Linked DNA regions of Oleomonas cavernae. The protein of the gene in region 1 interacts with the protein of each later gene in a pairwise test. Links are inferred from orthologs where the notes say so. Each region holds a gene or a part of one and is shown in the gene's direction. Other genes may lie near its edges.

Region 1 (7,092 bases):
CGGGACATGGCCCAGGCCGTCGAGGACGCCCTGCCGGCCAGCGTCGCGGTCTGTGCCGCCGCGGTCGCCGACTGGCGGGTCGACGGCGAGGCCGGCCAGAAGATCAAGAAGGACGGCAGCGGTGCCGTCCCCACCCTGTCGCTGGTGGAGAACCCCGACATCCTGGCCTCGCTGTCGCGGCGCAACCAGGGCCGGCCGGCCCTGGTGATCGGCTTTGCCGCCGAGACCGAGAAGGTGGTCGACCATGCCCGCGCCAAGCTGGCGCGCAAGGGCTGCGACTGGATCGTCGCCAACGACGTGGGCTCTGGTCCCGACGGCGGCGTCATGGGCTCCACCGACAACACCGTTCACATCGTCACCGGCGAGGGTATCGAGTCCTGGCCCAAGCTGTCCAAGATTGAAGTGGCGGCGCGCCTGGCGGCGCGCATCGCGCTAACCGTGAAGGAACGAAACATCTGATGTTACGCCTGTCGCGCAAGATGCTGTTCGCCCTCGAAGCCGTGGTCGACATCGCCTACAACGCCCGGCCCGAGCCCGTGCAATCGAAAGAGATCACGCGCCGCCAGGGCATCCCCCAGCGCTATCTCGAGCAGGTGATGCAGCAACTGGTCCATGCCGGCGTGCTGAAAGGCGTGCGCGGGCCCAAGGGCGGCTATCGCCTGGCGCGCGAGCGCCGCCGCATCACGGTGGGCGAGATCATTCGCGTGGTCGGCGCCATCGAGAACGCGGAGGACGAGGAGGACGGCGGCGAGGGCCAGCCCATGACCTCGGACCTGGGGCGCAAGGTGGTCCAGCCATTGTGGAGCGAACTGCACGAGACCATCATGCTCAAGCTTGATTCGATCACGGTCGAGGATCTGTGCCGGCGGGCCGAAGGTGCCGGCGTGCACTCGGAAGGCCGCGAGCGCATGGACTTCTCGATCTGAGTTTGGATTTCCTGGGAGGAATGATGATGAGCAAGACGGCGAAGCCCGGTCGCGGCCGCGTCTACGACAGCATTACCGAGACGATCGGCAATACGCCCCTGGTGCGGGTGCACCGGCTGGCCTCGCAGGCCGGGGCCAAGGCGGAAATCCTGGCCAAGCTCGAATTCTTCAACCCGCTGTCCAGCGTCAAGGACCGCATCGGCGTCGCCATGATCGAGGCCCTGGAGGCCGAAGGCCGGATTGCGCCGGGCGCCACCCTGATCGAGCCGACCTCGGGCAATACCGGCATCGCACTGGCCTTCGTCGCCGCCGCCAAGGGTTACCGCCTGATCCTGTGCATGCCCGAATCGATGTCGATCGAGCGGCGCAAGATGCTGGTCCTCCTGGGTGCCGAACTGGAACTGACCCCGCCCGAGAAGGGCATGCGCGGGGCCATCAACCGGGCCGAGGAACTGAACAAGGAAATCCCCGGCTCGGTCATCCCGCAGCAGTTCGCCAACCCGGCCAACCCGGCGATCCACGCCGCGACCACGGCCGAGGAGATCTGGAACGACACCGCCGGCAAAGTCGACGTGGTGATTTCCGGCATCGGCACCGGCGGCACCATCACCGGCGTCGGCCGGGTGCTGAAGGCGCGCAAGCCCTCGGTGCGCATGGTCGCGGTCGAGCCCGAGGACAGCCCAGTGCTGTCGGGCGGCCAGCCCGGCCCGCACAAGATCCAGGGCATCGGCGCCGGCTTCGTGCCGCCGATCCTGGACCGCAGCCTGATCGACGAGATCATCACCATCGGCAACGAGACCGCCTTCGAAACCGCCCGCCAGGCCGCCCGCCTGGAAGGCATCGCCTGCGGCATCTCCTCGGGGGCCGCCTTCGCCGCCGCGATCGAGGTCGCCACCCGCCCGGGCATGGAAGGCAAGACCGTGGTCGCGATCATCCCCTCCTTCGCCGAACGCTACCTCTCCACCGCCCTGTTCGACGGGCTGTAATTACCCAAAAAAACGTCATGGCCGGGCGAAGTCCCGGCCATCCACGTCGCCAAGCAGCCTATGCTGTCAACGGATGTGGCTCGTCCCGACGTGGATGACCGGGACGAGCCCGGTCATGACGACTTGAAGGCAACGCTCGTGTGACGCGGAACAGCCCGGTCATCTATCGCGGGGATTCGGCGGGGCGGGCGGCAGCCAGCGCGCCGCGTTCGTACCAGCCCTGGCTCGCATTGACGATGCGCACCACCGACAGCATCACCGGCACCTCGATCAGCACGCCGACCACGGTCGCCAGCGCAGCGCCTGAATCGAAGCCGAACAGGCTGATGGCGGCGGCCACCGCCAGTTCGAAGAAATTGCTGGCGCCGATCAGGGCCGAGGGGCCGGCGACGCAGTGCTGCTCGCCGGCCAGGCGGTTCAGCAGATAGGCAAGGCCGGCGTTGAAATAGACCTGGATCAGGATCGGCACCGCCAGCAGGGCGATGACCAGGGGCTGGGCCAGGATCTGTTCGCCCTGGAAGCCGAACAGCAGCACCAGGGTTGCCAGCAGCGAGACCAGCGACACGGGCTGCAGCCTTGCCAGCAGACGCCTGAGCCCCGCCTCGCCGCCCGACGCCAGGACCACCCGGCGCACCAGTTGCGCGACGATCACCGGCACCACGATATAGAGCGCGACCGACAGCACCAGCGTGTCCCACGGCACCGTGATCGCCGAGAGGCCCAGCAGGAAGCCGACAATCGGCGCGAAGGCGAAGACCATGATGGTGTCGTTGAGCGCCACCTGGCTCAAGGTGAAATGCGGCTCGCCCCGGGTCAGGTTCGACCAGACGAAGACCATGGCGGTGCAAGGCGCCGCCGCCAGGATGATCAGGCCGGCGATATAGGAACCGATCTGGTCACCCGGCAGCCAGGGCGCGAACAGGTAACCGATGAAGAGCCAGCCCAGCGCCGCCATCGAGAACGGCTTGACCGCCCAGTTGATGAACAAGGTGACGCCGATGCCGCGCCAGTGTGCCTTGACCTGGCCCAGGGCGGCGAAATCGATGCGTAGCAGCATCGGGATAATCATCAGCCAGATCAGCACGGCGACGGGCAGGTTCACCTTGGCGACTTCGGCCCCGCCGATCACCTGGAAGACGCCGGGCAGGAAGTGCCCCAGGGCCACCCCGGCGACGATGCACAGGGCGACCCACAGGGTAAGCCAGCGTTCGAACAGCGACATCCTCAGGCGGCCGGATGACGCGCGCTTGAAGCCCCGTCGCCGCGGCCAATCTCGTGCAGGTGGGTCTGCAGGGACAGGCGGTCGAGGCTGGCGACCGGCAGGGCGGCGAAGGTGCTGATCCGGTTCTTGAGATAGCGGAAGGCGGCAACGAAGGCTGCTTCCTTCTGGATCTCGGTCCCTTGCGCGGCGGCGGGGTCCTCGATCCCCCAATGGGCGGTCATCGGCTGGCCCGGCCAGATCGGGCAGACTTCGCCGGCGGCATCGTCGCAGACGGTAAAGACGAAATCCATGTGCGGCGCCCCGGGTACCGCGAACTCGTCCCAGGACTTGCTGCGCAGGTCGTCGGTCGGGTAGTCCATGCTGGCCAGCACCTTGACGGCCAGGGGATTGACCCCGCCCTTGGGGAAGCTGCCGGCCGAGTGGGCATTGAAGCGGCCGGCGCCGTCCCGGCGCAGGATGCTCTCGGCCATGATCGAGCGGGCGGAATTGCCGGTGCAGAGGAAGAGCACGTTGAAGATGTGGTCAGACATCGGCGGTCTCCATGATGCAGCAGGTGGTGGTGGCGAGAGGTTCGGGCACGGGCGCGCAGAGCTCCGGCCGGCCCTGGCAGCAGTCGTTGGTCAGGAAGCCCACGAGGCGGTGGAAGCCCTCCAGGTCGGCGCGATAGAAGATGGTCCGGCCCTGGCGGTCGGCTTGGGCGAGCCCGGCCCGGCTGAGGATGGCGAGATGGCTCGACATGGTGTTGTGGGGCACGCCGCAGGTGGTCGCGATCTCGCCGGCCGGAATGCCTTGGGGGTGCGCCGCCAGGAGGGCCCGGAAGACCTTCAGCCGGGTCCGCTGGGCCAGCGCGCCGAGGGCGTCGATCGCGCCCAATTCGTCGATACTTGTGGACATATCGACCTTATAGATCCGCCGGGCCATGAATGCAACCGGCAACGGCGGCCCTGCGGCCGCCGTTGCCAAAGTCGATCAGAACGCCGAGGTGTCGAGCGAGTCCAGGCCCTTGGCCACCGCCCGCTGCTTGGCGAGTTCGTCGGCCGAAAGCAGGATCAGGCCCTTGCCCTCGAGGTAGCCGTTGGCGGCAATGGCACGGTCCGAGAAGAACTCGGCGATATATTCGGCGATGCCGGGCACGTCGCCGACCTGATACTTCTTCACATAGAAGTACAGCGAGCGGGACACCGGGTAGGCGCCGCCCTGGATGTTCTCGTAGGTCGGCTGCTTGCCGTCAACGGTGGCGCCCTTGATCTTGTCCTGGTTTTCCTCGAGGAAGCTGTAGCCGAAGACACCGACGGCGATCGGGTTGGCGACCAGCTTCTGGACGATCAGGTTGTCGTTCTCGCCGGCTTCGACGTAACCGCCGTCTTCGCGGATCTTCTGGCAGGCCTTGCCGGTGATCAGGTCCTTGTTCTCGGCCACTTCCTTGCAGCCCTCGTCCATCACCAGCTCGTTGAAGGCGTCGCGGGTGCCTGACGTCGGCGGCGGGCCCAGCACTTCGATCTTTTCAGCCGGCAGGCTGGGGTCGATCTCGTTCCAGGTCTTGTAGGGATTGTCGACGACGTCGCCATCGACCACGACCTCGGCGGCCAGCGCCTTCCAGATCTGGGCGCGGGTCAGCTTGAACGCCGGCGCGCTCTTGGCATTGGCCAGCACGATGCCGTCATAGCCGATCTTCAGCTCGACGATGTCCTGGACGCCGTTGGCCTGGCACTGGTCGATCTCGCTGCGCTTGATGCGGCGCGAGGCATTGGCGATGTCGGGGTAGTTCTCGCCGACGCCCGCGCAGAACAGCTTCAGGCCGCCGCCGGTGCCGGTCGACTCGACGATCGGGGTCTTGAACGCGCCGCCCTTGCCGAAGGTCTCGGCCACGGCGGTGGCAAAGGGGAACACGGTCGACGAACCGACGACGCGGATCTGGTCGCGGGCCTGCGCGGTCGCGGCAAAGCCCGTGGCGAGGATGGCAGCCGTGGCGACGGCCGCGAGAGCGGATTTGACGGTCATGGACGGTCTCCCAGGAGTCAGGACGACGGGGCGACGCTACGCCCGCCGCGTGACCGATCCGTTGCACCTTGGTGACAGATCGATGGCGCCGCGCACTCAGTCCCGCGCGGGCAGATAGACCGTGAAGGTCGTGCCCTGGCCCAGGGTCGAATCGATGGTCAGGGCGCCGCGGTGGCGGTTCAGGATGTGCTTGACGATGGCGAGGCCCAGGCCGGTACCGCCCAGGTCGCGGCTGCGCGCCGTGTCGACCCGGTAGAAGCGCTCGGTCAGGCGCGGCAGGTGCTCGCGCGCGATGCCCGGCCCCTGGTCGCTGATCGCGATCGCCACCGGCCGGGCCCGGCCGGGCCAGCCGGCGCGCGAGGGGACGTGGTCGATGACGCGGGCGTCGATGTGCACGGTGCCGCCCTGGCGGCCGTATTTGATGGCGTTGTCGATCAGGTTGGTGAAGACCTGTTCCAGCTCGCCCTCGTCGCCGATCACCGGCGGCAAATCGGCGGGCAGGATCAGATCGACGCTGGCCTGGCGGGCCTGGGCCCGGAAATCCAGCGCCTTGACCACCCGGCGGATCAGGACATCGACCGAGACGGGCTCGGCCGGCGGCGTGTGCTCGGTCAGTTCCACCCGCGACAGCGACAGCAGGTCGCCGACCAGCCGGGTCATGCGGGCGACCTGTTCCGCCATGGTCTTCAGGAAGCGCTCGCGCGCCACACTGTCGTCCCTGGCCGGGCCCAGCAGGGTTTCGATGTAACCGCCCAGGGCCGCCAGCGGCGTGCGGATCTCGTGGCTGGCATTGGCGACGAAATCGGCGCGCATCCGCTCCACCCGCTTGGACTGGGTCAGGTCGCGGAACACCAGGGCGACCGCCACGCCGTCGGGCGACGGCTTGGCGAAGGCGGCGATGCGGCAGGTCAGTTCGCGCGCCACCGGCACCGGCAGCGACAATTCGATTTCGACCGGCGGCTCGGCACCGCTGGCGACCCCTTCGGCGGCCTCCAGCACTTCCGGGTGGCGCAGCATGGCGGCCAGCGGCCGGCCCGCCGGCTCGTCGCCGAACAGGGCGCGGGCGGCGCGGTTGGCATGATGCACGGTCAGGCCGCGATCGAGCAGGATCAGCGGATCGGGCAGCAGGTCGAGTACGGCACGGTGGCCGCGCTGGGCCTCGGCCCGTTCGCGGATCTCCCGGCCCAGGCTGTCCTCCAGCCGGGCGATGACCGTCTCGAGATCGCCCTCGGCCGAGACCGCCGTAACCTCCGGCGCCACGACCGGCGACCGGGCCCACTGGCGAAGGCGGGCAACGGCCGCGAAGGCGGCCAGCACCACGCCGACACCGCCGGCGATCGCCGAGACCGGCCGCAGGTCGCCGGCCACGGCCAATAGCGCCAGCACGGCGATGCCGGGGATGGCGCAGGCGCCGACGGCGACGGCCAAGCTGTCGGCCCGAAGCTTGAACGCCACCCCGGCCGGCCCTTACCGCGCCATATAGGCAGTGAGCGCCGCCAGGTTGACGAGATCGGACACGGCCGTGCCCAAGGGCACGATCTGCACCGGCCGGGAGAGGCCGACCAGCAGCGGGCCGATCACCGTGGCGCCGCCCAGTTCCTTCATGATCTTGGCGGCCGTCAGCGAGGCGTCGAGCGACGGCATGATCAGGACATTGGCCGGTTCCGACAGGCGGCTGAACGGGTAGAGCGCCATCAACTGCCGGTTCAGCGCCGTGTCGATCATCATCTCGCCGTCGTATTCGAAGTCGGTCTCCAGGCCGTCCAGGATCGCGACGGCATTGCGCACCACCTGCGCCGAGGCACGGGGCCGGTTACCGAAGTTAGAATAGGACAGGAAGGCGACGCGCGGCTCCTGCCCCAAGCGCCGCACCACGTCCGCCGACTGGCGGGCGATGTCGGCCAGGTCCTGAGCCGTCGGCTGTTCCTCGACCGCGGTGTCGGCGATATAGACCGTC
Region 2 (7,079 bases), 3.2 Mb from region 1 along the record:
CCCGCCGCAACACGGATGCGCCGCAGTACTGCGACGCCTGCTTCACCGGCGACTACCCGATCCCGCTGACCGACCATTGGGGCAGCGAAGAGGACGGCCCGCGGCTTCCCCTGTTTTCCAAAGCGATCTGAATTTTGAGCATTGACCGGCCTCTCGAAGGGCGCCTTGCCCTGATCACCGGCGCGTCCCGTGGCCTGGGCTGGGCCGCCGCCAAGGCCTATGCCAAGGCCGGCGCCGACCTGATCCTGCTGGCCCGTACCGTGGGCGCCCTGGAAGAGCTGGACGACGCCATCGTGGCCGAGGGTGGCAAGTCCTCGACCCTGGTGCCGCTGGACCTCAAGGACGGCGACGGCATCGACCGCCTGGGCGGCGCCATCGCCGAGCGCTGGGGCCGCCTCGACATCCTGGTCAGCAATGCCGGCGTGCTGGGGACGCTGTCGCCGGTCGGCCACATCAAGCCCAAGAGCTGGGACGAGCTGATGGCGGTGAACGTCACGGCCAACTTCCGCCTGATCCGCTCGATGGATGCCCTGCTGCGCGTCTCAAGCGCCGGCCGGGCGATCTTCGTCACCTCGGGCGCCGCCGCCAAGGGCGAGGCCTTCTGGGGCGGCTACGCCAGCTCCAAGGCGGCGCTGGAGGCCCTGGTCCGGGCCTATGCCGCCGAGGTCGGCGACATTACCCGGATGCGCGTCAACCTGCTCTCGCCCGGCCCGGTCGACACCGGCATGCGCGCCAAGGCCTTCCCCGGCGAGGATCGCAGCACCCTGCCCCGCCCGGCCGACCTGGCCCCCCTGTTCGTCGAACTGGCCCGCGCGGAAGAGACCCGCAACGGCCAGGTCATCCGCTTCACGCGCGACTGACCTTTACCACCAGCCGCGCCGTTGCGGGCTGGGTTTTTCCAGGAAGAAACGCAGCATTTCGCGCGTGGCGTCGGGCCCGCGCGGATCGGTGTAGGTGCCGGCCAGGCTGCCGCCGGACCAGGCATGGCCGGCGCCGTGAATCACCCATTGTTCCAGCACCGTGGTGCCGTCGGCCGCCGTGTGCAGGCTGCGGCGGAAATGGTGGCCGTCGGGGACGCGGCCTTCCTCGACATGCACCGCCAGCGCGCTGCCGTTCGTCCACTGCGCGACCACGGCATCGCCGTTGGTGGGATGCACGGTGGTGTCGCGGTCGCCGTGAAAGATGATCGCCCGCGGCGCCTTGCCGGCATGCCCCTCGGGCCGCCGCCCCTCGCTGCCGCGCCGCATTGCCGACAGGGCGGTGGGCAGGTCGCGGGCGGCACCGCAGGCCAGGCCCGAATGAACGCCGATCGCGGCATAGAGCTCGGGATAGGTCGCCCCCATGATCGCCGCGGCCGCCCCGCCCGCCGACAGGCCGGCGACGAAGATCCGGCCGGCGTCGACCGCGTAACCGTCCATGACCGCGCGGGTGATGCCGGCGATCAGTGACGGCTCCCCGTTGTCGCGGCGCTGGTCGCCGGGGCTGAACCAGTTCCAGCACTTGCCGGGATTGGCGCCCGCGGTCTGCCCCGGATAGACCACCAGGAAACCGTGCTCCTCCGCCGCCTGGTTCATGCGCGTGCCGGCGGCGAAATCGTCGGGCGACTGGGTACAGCCGTGCAGCATGACCACCAGCGGCACCGGCCGGCCGCGGTAGCTGGCGGGCACGTAGAGCTTGTAGGGCCGGCTCCCGGCGGCATTGGTGAAGCTCGCGGCGAGGAATTGCGCCGGCCCTGCCGCCGGCATCTCCTGTGGCGGCGCCGGACGGGGGGCGTCGGCACCGGGCAGCGCGAATTCGCCGCGGCTGACCCGGTCGTAGAGCCCGCGCAGGGCGCTGGGCAGCAGCGGCTGGCCGGCCTCGCCGGCGAGATCATCCGGCGCCGGTGCCGTACCGGGCTGCCGGCCCGGCTTGAGCAGTCGTCGCAGCAGGGCCGAGGTTTCGCTCAACCGCTCGGCCAGGGTCAGGCGGGTCACCCTCAACAGGCCCCGCGGCGGCAAATCGATGGTCATGACGGACGTCTTTCCAAGCAAAGCATACTCAACGGATACGGTCGCGTAGCGCGCTTCTCACCTCGGCGCTGGCGTGCAGCGCGCCCAGGACGGTCACCGAGGCGATGGCGGCCTGCGCCAGTTCGGGCGTGACGTCGTCACCGATGCGGGCAAGGCCCAGGATATTGATGTGCAGCACCTCGCCCCGGTCCCGCACCGCTTCGAGTTCCGCCCGGCCGAAATAGCGCAGGCCCAGGTCGAGGGTTTTGCGCGCGACCGACTTGCGCACCACCTCGGCATGACGATCGAGCTGGTTGCGGATCGCCGTGCGGATGAAATCCGTGCGATTGGCATAGAAGCCGTCCTGCACCATCAGGTCGATGTGACCAAGGTCCATGAAGCCCAGATTGATCGTGATCTTCTCGCTGTCGGGGCTTTTCGGCCGCAGTTCGTGAACATTCGCCGCCATGGCTTACCATCCGTCTACCATCCAACTGGATGGTATATTGGGTCCTGCGGCGGCCGCTTGCAAGTCCTGAACGCATAGGAGGCTCTCGCCGGCGCGGGTCCATTGGAACTGGCCCGCGGCCCGCCCTCCGGTGTACCGTCTGGTCATGGCTGTCTGCACACCCAAGGATGCGCGGGATGCAACGTAGTTCCAGCAAGCGTGTTGCCGGCTCTCCGGCACTCAAGACCCCGCTGCTTCGCGGCGTGCCCGACATCTGGCAGGCGCTGCGCGAGCATGCCGAGACCATCATCGTGAACGAGCCCTTGCTGGCCGGCCCGGTGCAGCGGCGCATCCTCAATCACGATCGCTTCGAGGATGCCTTGGCCAGCATGCTGTCGGTCAAGGTCGCCTCGGAATCGCTGGGCTCGGCGGCTTTGCGCGGGCTGATCGGCCAGGCCCAGGCCGACGATCCGACGCTTGCCGTCTCCTCGCGCGCCGATCTCTCGGCGGTGGTCGAGCGGGATCCGGCGGTCAAGGGGCCGGCCCACCCGTTCCTGTTCTTCAAGGGCTATCAGGCGCTGCAGCTCCACCGCATCGCCCACCACCTGTGGCTGGACGGGCGGCGCGACCTGGCGCTGTTCCTGCAAAGCCGCGCGTCGGAAGTCTTCGGTGTCGACATCCATCCCGCCGCGCCGATCGGCCGCGGCGTGATGCTGGATCATGCCACCGCCCTGGTGGTGGGTGAGACCGCGGTGATCGGCAACAATGTCTCGATCCTGCAGAAGGTGACGCTGGGCGGCACCGGCAAGGAAAGCGGCGACCGCCATCCCAAGATCAGGGACGGCGTGCTGCTGGCGGCCGGGGCCATCGTGCTGGGCAATATCGTGGTCGGGACCAATGCCAAGGTCGCGGCCGGCAGTGTCGTGCTCGAGGATGTCCCGCCCTGCGCCACGGTGGCCGGGGTGCCGGCGCGCATCGTCGGCTGGTGCAAGGAATCGGTGCCGGCCCTGGCCATGAACCAGGCCCTGCCGCCGGCCAGCTTCCCGCTGCCCGACAACCTGCCCGAGGATCACTCCTGGTCGGTATAGGGGTTGTCGTTGCGGCGCAGGGTCAGGCGCACGGGCACGCCTTCCATGTCGAAGGTCTCGCGCAGGCCGTTCATCAGATAGCGTGAATAGGATTCCGGCAGGTCGCCGGGCCGGTTCATGAACAGCGCGAAGGTCGGCGGCCGGGCCTTGACCTGGGTCATGTAGCGCGGGCGCAGGCGCTTGCCGGCGACCGCGGGGGCCGGATGGCGTTCCGTCGCCTCGCCCAGCCAGCGGTTCAGCCTGGCCGTGGGAATGCGCCGGTTCCACTTGGCATTCACCGACAGCACCGCCGGCATCAGCTTGTCGACGCCCCGGCCGGTGCGGGCCGACAGGGTGACGATGGGCAGGCCCTTGACCTGCGGCAGCGAGATTTCCAGCCGGTCCTTGAGGTCGTTCAAGGTCTTGCTGTGGTCCTCGACCGCGTCCCACTTGTTGAGCGCGATGACCAGGGCCCGGCCCTCGTAGATGGCGCGGTCGGCGATCACCAGGTCCTGGCGGTCCATGCCCTGGATCGCATCGATCAGCAGGATCACCACCTCGGCGAACTTGACCGCGCGGATGGTGTCGCCGGCCGACAGCTTTTCGAGCTTGCCCTCGACCCGCGCCTTCTTGCGCAGGCCGGCGGTGTCGAACAGCTTCACCGTGCGACCGTCCCAGTCCCAGGGGACCGAGATCGAATCGCGGGTCAGGCCGGCCTCGGGCCCGGTGATCAGCCGGTCGTCGCCGATCAGGCGATTGATCAGGCTGGACTTGCCGACGTTGGGCCGCCCCACCACGGCGATGCGCAGCGGCTTGGCCGGATCCTCCACGACCTCGGCATCGGGGTCGAAGGGCTCGCTCTCCTCGTCCTCGGCGAAGTCGTCTTCCGCCTCGTCGTCGGCCGGGTCCAGGCCCTTGGCTTTCAGGCGGTCGATGATGGTCTCGAACAGGTCGAGCATGCCCTCGCCATGTTCGGCCGACAGGGCCACCGGCTCGCCCAGGCCCAGTTCCCAGGCGCCGTGGGCGCCCATGGTGCCTTCGCGGCCCTCGGCCTTGTTGGCGCACAAGACGATGGGGGTGGCGCTCTTGCGCAGCAGGCGCGCGAATTCCATGTCGAGGGGCGTGATGCCGGCGCGGGCGTCGATCAGGAACAGGGCCACGTCGGCCTCCTTGATCGCCCGTTCGGTCTGACGGCGCATCCGGCCTTCGATCGAATCGTCGACCGCGTCCTCGAAGCCTGCCGTGTCGAACACGGTGAAATTGAGATCGCCCAGATGCCCGTCGCCTTCGCGCCGGTCGCGGGTGACGCCGGGCGTATCGTCGACCAGGGCCAGCTTCTTGCCCACCAGGCGATTGAACAGGGTGGACTTGCCCACGTTCGGCCGCCCGACGATGGCAATCCGCAATTTAGCGCGTTCCGCACCCATTCTCTTCATTCCTAAAAAAAGAAGCCCTTTCCGCCCTTAGGGGGGAGAGGGTTTGGGAGAGGCGGGCCGGCGGCATAAAGCGCGCTCGTGACAACCACCACCTCACCCTCCCATTGCCTCCGGCAACGGGTCCCTCCCTCTCCCCCGCAAGCGGCGGAGAGGGCCTATAGATGCCCCGTCAGCGCAGGGCTACGAGCGTACCGTTCGAGGTCAGGACGTAGACCGTGCCATTGGCGACGACGGGTGTGATCACGGTCTTGCCCGGCAGTTCGATCGAGCCCAGCACCTCGCCGGTGTAGGGCGAAACCGCGGTCATGATTCCGGTGTTCGAGGCGAGCAACAGCCGGTCGCCGGCCAGGACCGGACCCGACCAGGTGATATTGTCGGACGAGGTATCCTCGTCCTGGAAGCGCGGCAGCGGGGTGACCCAACGCACCCGGCCCTCGTTGCGGGTCAGGCAGAGCAGTTCGTTGTCGTCGGCCAGCACATAGATGTAGTCGCCGCCGGCCCAGGGCGTCTGGGTCGAGCCGATGGAGCGATCCCACAGCCGGCTGCCGGTGCGCAGCTCGATGCCGACGATGCGGCCGCTGTGGCTGGCCGCGAAGACCGCGCCGCGATCGATCACGACCTGGCCGCGGATATCGTTCAGGGCGTCGATCGGCGTGGTCGAGCCGCCGCGGGTCAGGGTGTCGGACCAGACCACCCGGCCGTTTTCGACGCGCAGGGCGAAGATTTCGCCCGAGGAGAACGGCACCACCACCGCCTCGCCCGCGACGGCGGGGCTGGCAGCACCCAGGAAGCCGGCGCTTTCGGAGATACCGACGTGGTTCCACAAGACTTCGCCGCCCTCGGTCGCCAGGGCAAAGAGCTGGTTGTCCTGGGTGATGGCGAAGACGCGGCCGCCGTTGACCGTCGGGGCCGAGCGGAAGGGAATGCCGATGCCGCGCTTCCAGATCGTGCTGCCGTCGCCGGCGTTGAGGGCAAAGACCTCGCCATAGCCGGTCGAGACATAGACCCGGCCTTCGTCGAAGGCCACGCCGCCGAAGAAGCCGGTCGGCGAATCCTCGTCCTCGGGCCGCAGGCTGACGCTCCAGCGGCGCTTGCCCTGGAGGTCGAAGGCATTCACGTGGGCCTCGGTATCGAGGACGTAGATCGAGTCGGCGCTGACCACGGGCGAGGCAACCAGGCGCGTATCGGAACCGTCGCCGACCCCGGCATTGGCGGTCCACATCACCTTCAGTTCCGGCCCGACCTCGAGATGGTACATGGCATGGGCGGCGTATCCGCCCGGCTGCGGCCATTCGGGATTGAGGTAGGGCTGCGGCAGTTGCACCGGCACGTCGGCCAGGGCCGGATCGACGCTGATGGTCACCTGCTGCGCCAGCACCGAGATGCGTTCGCCTTCGACCTTCTGCGTCGTCCCGCCCCCGCTGAAGGGATTGATGCTGTCGAGCGTCGAGCAGGCGCCCAGGAACGCGGTCAAGGCAACGACGGCCAGCGGTGAAGCGAGTCGGCTCAAACTACGGCTTGCGATCATTGGCGTGGCGCCTCGCTCTGGGTCGGTTGATCGGGCTGCGGGATGGTGGGGGCAGGCGTGGTGGGGGCAGATTCGGGCAGGCGCCCGCCCAAGGCAGCGAGCACTTCGGTCGCGCGTGTCTTCAGCCGCGTCGGGGCGGTAGCGTCGTCGATGACTTCGGCCAAAAGACGGCGGGCCTCGGGGTGTCGCCCTTCTTCAGCCGGACATAGGCGCGCAATTCCTTGACCGCCGGGGCAAAGCCCGAATCGCCGATCGCCTCCAGCCGCTTGTTGAGTTCGTCGACCGAAGCCGTGTCCATCAGGGCCTGCACCGCCAGCACCTGGGCCAGGGCGCGCAGGGTGCTATCGCTGCCCGACGCGGCGACCTGGTCGTAGAGGGCCACGGCGGCGGCCTTGTCGCCGGCATCGTAGGTCGCGGCCGCGGCGTCGAGCCGGGCAAAGGCGCCATAGTTGCCGCCCGCTTCCACGGACAGGGCCTCGAACGCCTTGGCGGCGTCGGCGTGCTTGCCCTCGCTCACCAGCTTGGCGGCAGCGGCCAGGGACTGGGCATGATCGTTCAGCTTGGCCTCGGCATAGTTGCGCCAGCCGATGTAGGCCGCGATCCCCACCAGCA

The links. Proteins that work in one complex are often made in the same cells at the same time.
Region 2: the proteins of cysK (region 1) and cysE interact in binary tests that used the Escherichia coli proteins (3 or more experiments, as listed by UniProt). The link is inferred for Oleomonas cavernae from one-to-one orthologs.

The regions. Positions count from the first base shown.
Region 1 is NZ_QYUK01000011.1:4,012,671-4,019,762, forward strand. Bases 1-2,932 are described here. They hold cysK (cysteine synthase A), read left to right. Parts: upstream 1-952; coding sequence 953-1,912; downstream 1,913-2,932. Other genes in these bases: coaBC (bifunctional phosphopantothenoylcysteine decarboxylase/phosphopantothenate--cysteine ligase CoaBC), read left to right, coding at 1-459; D3874_RS23240 (RrF2 family transcriptional regulator), read left to right, coding at 459-926; arsB (ACR3 family arsenite efflux transporter), read right to left, coding at 2,076-2,932. In the rest of the region: more of arsB, read right to left, coding at 2,933-3,134; D3874_RS23255 (arsenate reductase ArsC), read right to left, coding at 3,137-3,664; D3874_RS23260 (ArsR/SmtB family transcription factor), read right to left, coding at 3,657-4,028; D3874_RS23265 (PstS family phosphate ABC transporter substrate-binding protein), read right to left, coding at 4,104-5,135; D3874_RS23270 (ATP-binding protein), read right to left, coding at 5,232-6,590; D3874_RS23275 (NADP-dependent malic enzyme), read right to left, coding at 6,603-7,092.
Region 2 is NZ_QYUK01000011.1:808,553-815,631, reverse strand. What follows is about bases 1,660-4,578. They hold cysE (serine O-acetyltransferase), read left to right. Parts: upstream 1,660-2,633; coding sequence 2,634-3,524; downstream 3,525-4,578. Other genes in these bases: der (ribosome biogenesis GTPase Der), read right to left, coding at 3,506-4,578; D3874_RS07515 (CopG family transcriptional regulator), read right to left, coding at 2,038-2,457; D3874_RS07520 (extracellular catalytic domain type 1 short-chain-length polyhydroxyalkanoate depolymerase), read right to left, coding at 1,660-2,009. Also shown: purF (amidophosphoribosyltransferase), read left to right, coding at 1-131; D3874_RS07525 (SDR family NAD(P)-dependent oxidoreductase), read left to right, coding at 135-860; more of D3874_RS07520, read right to left, coding at 864-1,659; more of der, read right to left, coding at 4,579-4,930; D3874_RS07500 (outer membrane protein assembly factor BamB family protein), read right to left, coding at 5,109-6,449; D3874_RS07495 (tetratricopeptide repeat protein), read right to left, coding at 6,589-7,079.